DNA from 2 places in the Brachybacterium sp. NPDC056505 genome. Region 2 is predicted to be linked to the other one. Evidence: riboswitches for the same ligand, from Rfam matches in the RefSeq annotation. Region 2 holds a riboswitch; the other holds the start of a gene.
The links. A riboswitch is a leader RNA that binds a small molecule or an ion and turns the genes downstream of it on or off. The one in region 2 is predicted to bind FMN.

Region 1 (3,394 bases), on a different contig from region 2:
CGGAGCCGGGAGCGGGGCGCTCGGGGAGCGCCGATCGGCCTGGTACCGACCGGCCTGGTGGCGACCGGCCTGGTGGCGACCGGACCGGCGCCGACCGGCCTGACGGCGCCCGCGTCCCGCGCGTCTGGCGGATCCGTCCGCACCAGGCGGCGCGCGAGGTGCTCCGCCGCCGTGAGGGCACGACCCAGGCGGGGTTCACCGCCGAGGCGATCCCGAGCGGCTGGCTGCGCAGCCACCCGATCCTGCTGTCCGACGGTCCCGGCCACGACGCCCAGCGCCGCGCCGTCGGCCGCTTCTTCTCTCCGCAGGGCATCGAGCGCTCCAGCTCGGCGACCATGGAGCGCGAGGCCGTCCGCCTCGTCGGCGACGCGGTCCGCGAGGGCGGCTGCGACCTCGGTCAGCTCGCCCTGCTCTACTCGGTCGCGGTGAGCCGCGAGATCGTCGGCCTCACCGCCTCGCCCCTGGAGGACATGTCGCGCCGGCTCGTGCGCCTGCAGCGACAGCCGGGCGTCGACCTCACCCGCCCGCGCTGGGGCCGGTCCCTGCCCCAATGGGCGCTCGCCGCCGTCCGCGGACTCGGGCCGCTCGCCGCCTTCCACCTGCGCGACGTGCGCCCGGCGATCCGCCGCCGACGCCGCCACCGCGCCGACGACGTCATCAGCCACCTGCTCGACCAGGGCGCGCGGGGCGCCGACATCCTCGTCGAGTGCGTCACCTACGCGAGCGCAGGGATGATCACCACACGCGAGTTCCTCGTGATGGCGTGCTGGCACCTCCTGGACGACGAGGCGCTGCGCGCGAAGTTCCTCGACTGCGACCGCGACGAGAAGGCCGCGATCCTCCGCGAGATCATCCGCCTCGAACCCGTGGTCGGCCACCTCTACCGCCGCGCCCGGGAGCCCTTCGACGTGCCCGGATGCCCCGCGACGGCCGACGTCCATCCCGGTGACCTGATCGACGTCCATGTCCGGGACGCCAATGCGGACGCGCAGGTCATGGGCGAGGATCCGCTGGAGATTCGGCCCCGCCGCTCGCTGCCGCGCGGGGTCTCGCCGGCTGGGCTCAGCTTCGGCGCCGGGCCCCACCGCTGCCCCGGCGAGCATCTCGCGATCACCGAGTCGGCGGTGCTGCTGGAGCATCTGCTAGCGGCCGGCCCCCGCCTCGTTCGTCCCCCCGAGATCTCCTGGGACGACGTCGTCGCGGGATACCGCGTGCACGGCATGAGGGTCGAGTTCCCTGCGCGCGGTGCCTGAGAGCGGGGGAGTGTTCACACCGCGACACCGACTTCTCGAGCACCCGGAGCGCGGTGCTAGTCTCGCTTGCGAATGAACCACATTCTCCGGGGTCAGTGAAACTCTGAACCGGCGGTGACAGTCCGCGACCCGGCTCCCTCGGGAGTCGGTTGACCTGGTGGAACTCCAGGACCGACGGTAAAAGTCCGGATGGGAGGAGATGTGGCGTCGCTGTGCGCGGCGTCGGCTCGCCGTCGTCCGCCCCGGTGACGCTTCTGCCGCCGTGCCATCGCCCCGGACCACCGCCGATCCGGAGGCTTCCGTGCACGGGCACCACACGCCCCCATCCGCCGCACCCGCGACGCCCGACGAGCGCGCAGCGATGGATCGCGCCCTCGTGCTCGCCGCCCGTGGCCCCGCCGACGACGCGAACCCCCGCGTGGGCTGCGTCCTCCTGGCGGTCGACGGGACCACCCTCGGCGAGGGCTGGCACCGCGGCGCCGGCACACCCCACGCCGAGGTCGCGGCCATCGCCGATGCGCGCGCCCAAGAGAACGTGACCCACGGCGCGACCGCCGTGGTCACCCTCGAACCCTGTGCGCACACCGGCCGCACCGGCCCCTGCACGAAGGCGCTGCGCGACGCCGGGATCGCCCGCGTCGTGTATGCCCTGGCCGATCCCGGCGCCAGCTCGGGCGGAGGTGCTCGCGAGCTCGCGACAGTCGGCGTCGACGTGGTCCGCGGCCCGGGGGAGCAGCAGTCGCGCGAGCTCGTGGCAGGCTGGTACGCGCGGGCCGCCCGGGCCCCCGGGCGGACGCCGAATCCCGAGCACGCTCCCGTCCACCTCGTGCTCAAGACGGCGACGAGCCTGGACGGCAAGGTCGCCGCGGCGGACGGCACCAGTCAGTGGATCACCGGCGAGGCTTCCCGTGCGCACGCCCATACGGTGCGCGCCCGGACCGGCGCGATCATCGTCGGCACCGGCACCGTGCTGGCCGACGACCCGTCGCTCACCGCCCGGCCGGGTCCTGCCGCGCAGCCCGACTCCGCCGCGCAGCCCGACTCCGCCGCGCAGCCAGACCCTGCCGCGGGACCCGACCCGGCCGCGCGGACGCAGCCGCTGCGCGTCGTCGTCGGCCGACGCGACGTCCCCGAGGACGCGAGAGTGCGCGGCAGCGACGGAAGGTTCCTGCACCTGCGCACGCACGAGCCACGGGAGGTCCTCGCTGCGCTCGCCGCTCGCGGCGTCGGCCACGCCGTGCTCGAGGGCGGGCCGGGGCTCGCCACCGCCTTCCTCCGCGCCGGCCTGGTCGACGAGATCCACGCCTACCTCGCGCCCCTGCACCTGGGGGAGAGCGGCCGCTCGGCGCTCGCCGACCTCGACATCGCGACCCTCGCCGCGGCCCCGCGCTGGCGCACCGAGCACGTGCAGCGCCTCGGCGATGACGTGCTCCTCATCGCCCGCCGCGCCGCTCCCGGGCCTGCCCCCGGCTCCTGACCCCCGCTCTTGGGTTCTGATCCCCGCACCCACCCGTCGCCCACCCACCACCGGATCACCCACCGTCCGCTCCCGGAAGGAGACCCCATGTTCACCGGCATCGTCGAGGAGATCGGCACCCTCGAGACCCTCACCCCGCTGCCCGGCGGCGAGGCCCGCCTGCAGCTGCGCGGCCCGCTCGCCGCGTCCGACGCCCGCCTCGGCGACTCGATCGCGGTCGACGGCGTGTGCCTCACCGTCGTCGACCTCACCGGCGACCGCCGATTCGCGGTCGACGCGGTCCCCGAGACCCTGCGCCGCACCGCCCTGCGCGACGCCGCCCCCGGCTCGCGCGTGAACCTTGAGCGAGCGCTGCGGGCCGACGCCCGACTGGGCGGCCACATCGTCCAGGGGCACGTCGACGGCATCGCCTCCCTGCGCAGCCGCCGCGACGGCGGACGCTGGGTCGACCTCGTCTTCTCCATCGACCCCGCACTCGCGCCGCTGATCGCCGAGAAGGGCGCGATAACCGTCTCCGGCGTCTCCCTCACCGTCACCTCCGCGGGCGACGACAGCTTCGGCGTCTCCCTCATCCCCGCGACCCTCGGGGCCACCACCCTGGGCGATCTCGCGGAGGGAGGCCTCGTGAACATCGAGGTCGACGTGCTCGCGCGATACGTGGCGC
Region 2 (3,394 bases):
TGCTGGCCAGCGCCCTGGACGCGGCCGGGCCCGGGGGAGTGATCGCCTACGTGACCTGCTCCCCGCACGTCGCCGAGACCCTGCTCGTGGTCAAGGACGTGCTGCGTCGCCGCGACGACGTCGAGCAGCTCGACGCCCGCCCCGCCGTCCGCGCGGGGCTGCTCCCCGAGGCGCTCGAGGGGACGGAGCTCGGCGAGGGCCCGAGCGTGCAGCTGTGGCCGCACGTGCACGGCACCGACGCGATGTTCCTGGCACTCCTGCGCCGCCTGCCCGAGACGCCCGAGCCCGCAGACACCTCCGAGGAGAGGACGCACCCGTGACCTACTCGACCGATTCCGCCTTCATCCACCCCAGCATCCTTAACGCCGACTTCATGCGCATCGGCGAGGAGCTCGATCGCATCGCGAGCGCCGACAGCGTCCACGTCGACATCATGGACCGCCACTTCGTACCGAACATCACCTTCGGCGTGGACATGGTCTCCCAGATCGTCCGCCACGGGCCGATCCCGGTGGACGCCCACCTCATGATCGAGGACGCCGACCGCGAGGCCCCCGCCTACGCCGAGGCCGGCGCCGATTCGGTGACCTTCCACCTCGAGGCCGCGAGCGCCCCCATCCGCCTGGCCCGCGAGCTGCGTGCGAAGAACGCCCGCGCCGGGGTCGCCCTGCGCCCGGCGACGCCCGTCGAGCCGCTGCTGGACATCATCGGCGAGTTCGACATGCTCCTGCTGATGACCGTCGAGCCCGGCTTCGGCGGCCAGAGCTTCCTGGAGACCATGCTCCCGAAGATCCGCCGCGCCCGGAAGGCGATCAGCGACGCGCACCTGGAGGTCTCGATCCAGGTCGACGGGGGAGTGAACCGCGAGACCATCGAGCGCTGCGCCGAGGCGGGGGCCAACGTGTTCGTCGCCGGCTCCGCCATCTACCGCGCGCAGGACGCGGCCTCCGAGATCGACTCCCTGCGCACCCTCGCGAGCAGCCACGGCCACTGAGCGCAGGAGCCCGGCCCCGTCCCCGGGCGCTCCTGGGGAGCGACCCCGCAGCGTGAACGCGGATGTCCTCCGGGACACACCGGAACCCGCCGTGACCTGGGAACGGGCTAGAGTCTCCTCGTCACCACGGTGACGTGCTCCGGGGTCGGTGGAAATCCGAGCCGGCGGTCATAGTCCGCGACCCGTCCTGCCCGTGCAGGACGGTGGAGCCGGTGGAACTCCGGCACCGACAGTCACAGCCTGGATGAGAGGCGCACGTCCTGCATGCCGCGGCCCGGCGCATCCGGGCGCGCGCCCGCCTGCCGGACCCCGCTCCCCGCGCTCGTCGCCCCGAGCGGAAGGCAGTGGTCATGGGAGTCATCGAGTGGCTCTTCAACGCGAAGATCGAGTTCGCCGGAGGGCAGTTCCTGCTCTGGCGCGAGGTCGTGGGCAACGTGTTCGGGCTCCTCAGCGCCCTCGGCGGCATGCGCCGGAAGGTCTGGGCGTGGCCCATCGGCATCATCGGCAACCTGCTGCTGCTCACCGTGTTCCTCGGGAGCGTGTTCGGCACTCCGAACCCCGTCGACCTCCTGGGCCAGGCCGGCCGTCAGGTGATGTTCATCGTCACCAGCATCTACGGCTGGTGGCGCTGGCACTCCGCGCGCACCGGCGGGGGCACCGCCGTCGAGCCCCGATGGGCCGGATGGGGCACGCGCGCCCTGCTCGTCGTGGTCCTCGTCGGCGGCACCGCCGCGCTCACGCCGCTGTTCCGCGCGCTCGGCTCCTACGAGCCGGTCTGGGCCGACGCCTGGATCTTCATGGGCAGCCTCCTGGCGACCTTCGGCATGGCCAAGGGCTGGGTCGAGTTCTGGCTGATCTGGGTCGCGGTCGACGTGGTCGGCGTGCCCCTGCTGTTCTCCGCGGGCTACTACGCGAGCGGTCTCATGTACGTCTTCTACGGGCTGTTCACCCTCACCGGGTTCTTCGTCTGGTGGCGCGTGCGGACCCGCGAGGACCGCGCGGTGACCGTCGAGACCGCCCATCTGGATCCCACCGTCGGCCGACGTCCCCGTCCGTGACCGCGCACCCGAGGCCGCACCCCGCCGCCCCCGCTGAGATGGCGCGCCCTGGCACCGCCATCGACCGATACCCTGGTGCCGTGAAGGATTTCGAGTCGCTGCACGCCGAGCTGACCCAGAAGGCCGCCGATCGCCCCGAGGGGTCCGGCACGGTCGCCGAGCTGGACGCCGGCGTGCATGCCATCGGCAAGAAGATCGTCGAGGAGGCCGCCGAGGTCTGGATGGCCTGCGAGCACGAGTCGCACGAGGCCGCCGCCGAGGAGATCTCCCAGCTCCTCTACCACCTCCAGGTGATGATGATCGCCAAGGACATCACGCTCGAGGACGTCTACCGACATCTGTGAGGGCCCGCCCCTGCAGATCCGTCCCGCAGACCGCCCTGTCCTCCCGCCGCCCCTCCGCCGAAGGGAATCCCGTGCTCCGCATCGCCGTGCCCAACAAGGGCGCCCTGTCCGAACCCGCCGCCGCCCTGCTCTCCGAGGCGGGCTACCGCCGCCGCGGCACCGCCAAGGAACTCGTCCTGGTCGACGAGCCCAACAACGTCGAGCTGTTCTTCCTGCGCCCCCGCGACATCGCGGTCTACGTGGGATCGGGGACCGTGGACGTCGGCATCACCGGGCAGGACATGCTCGCCGACTCGCGCACCGCGGCCGAGGTGATCCTGCCCCTGGGCTTCGCGCACTCCACCTTCCGCTTCGCCGCCCAGGCGGGCGAGGAGCGCGACCTCGGCGGACTCGCGGGGGCGCGCATCGCGACCTCGTACGAGAACCTCGTCGAGGACCACCTCGCCGAGCACGGCGTGGAGGCGACGGTGGTCCACCTCGACGGCGCCGTGGAGAGCTCGATCCGCCTGGGCGTCGCCGACGTCATCGCGGACGTGGTCGAGACCGGCACCACCCTGCGCCAGGCAGGGCTCTCCGTCTTCGGCGACCCCATCATGACGAGCCAGGCCGTGCTCTTCTCCCGGCCCGGGCTCACGCTGGACGACGACGCCGCGCACACCCTCGAGGTGCTCGTGCGCCGAGTCCGCGGCGTCCTCGTCGCGCGGGAGTACGTGCTGATCGACTATGACATCCCGACCGAGAAGCTCGAGGGCGCGGTCGCGGTCACCCCGGGCTTCGAGGCGCCCACGGTGTCCGAGCTGCACCGCAGCGGATGGTCCGCCGTGCGCTCGATGGTCGCTGTCTCCGAGACCAACCAGGTCATGGACGCGCTGTACGAGGTGGGCGCCCGCGCGATCCTCGTCACCGCGATCCAGGCCTGCCGGATGTGAGCGCATGAGCATCAGCGCGCCCGACGGGCCCGAGGGCACGGTCGTCCTGCGGCCGCGGGTGACGCGCGT

Region 1: another riboswitch for FMN. It lies ahead of ribD (bifunctional diaminohydroxyphosphoribosylaminopyrimidine deaminase/5-amino-6-(5-phosphoribosylamino)uracil reductase RibD); the one in region 2 lies ahead of pnuC (nicotinamide riboside transporter PnuC).

The regions. Positions count from the first base shown of each region.
Region 1 covers NZ_JBHTSV010000012.1:47,381-50,774, reverse strand. Annotated here, with positions in the region: gene ACFQ53_RS08980 (cytochrome P450) at 1-1,253, shown strand, start outside; FMN riboswitch at 1,331-1,458, shown strand; gene ribD (bifunctional diaminohydroxyphosphoribosylaminopyrimidine deaminase/5-amino-6-(5-phosphoribosylamino)uracil reductase RibD) at 1,615-2,730, shown strand; gene ACFQ53_RS08970 (riboflavin synthase) at 2,818-3,394, shown strand, end outside.
Region 2 covers NZ_JBHTSV010000003.1:104,926-108,319, reverse strand. Annotated here, with positions in the region: gene ACFQ53_RS03415 (RsmB/NOP family class I SAM-dependent RNA methyltransferase) at 1-320, shown strand, start outside; gene rpe (ribulose-phosphate 3-epimerase) at 317-994, shown strand; FMN riboswitch at 1,126-1,254, shown strand; gene pnuC (nicotinamide riboside transporter PnuC) at 1,345-2,052, shown strand; gene ACFQ53_RS03400 (phosphoribosyl-ATP diphosphatase) at 2,133-2,396, shown strand; gene hisG (ATP phosphoribosyltransferase) at 2,468-3,325, shown strand; gene ACFQ53_RS03390 (PH domain-containing protein) at 3,330-3,394, shown strand, end outside.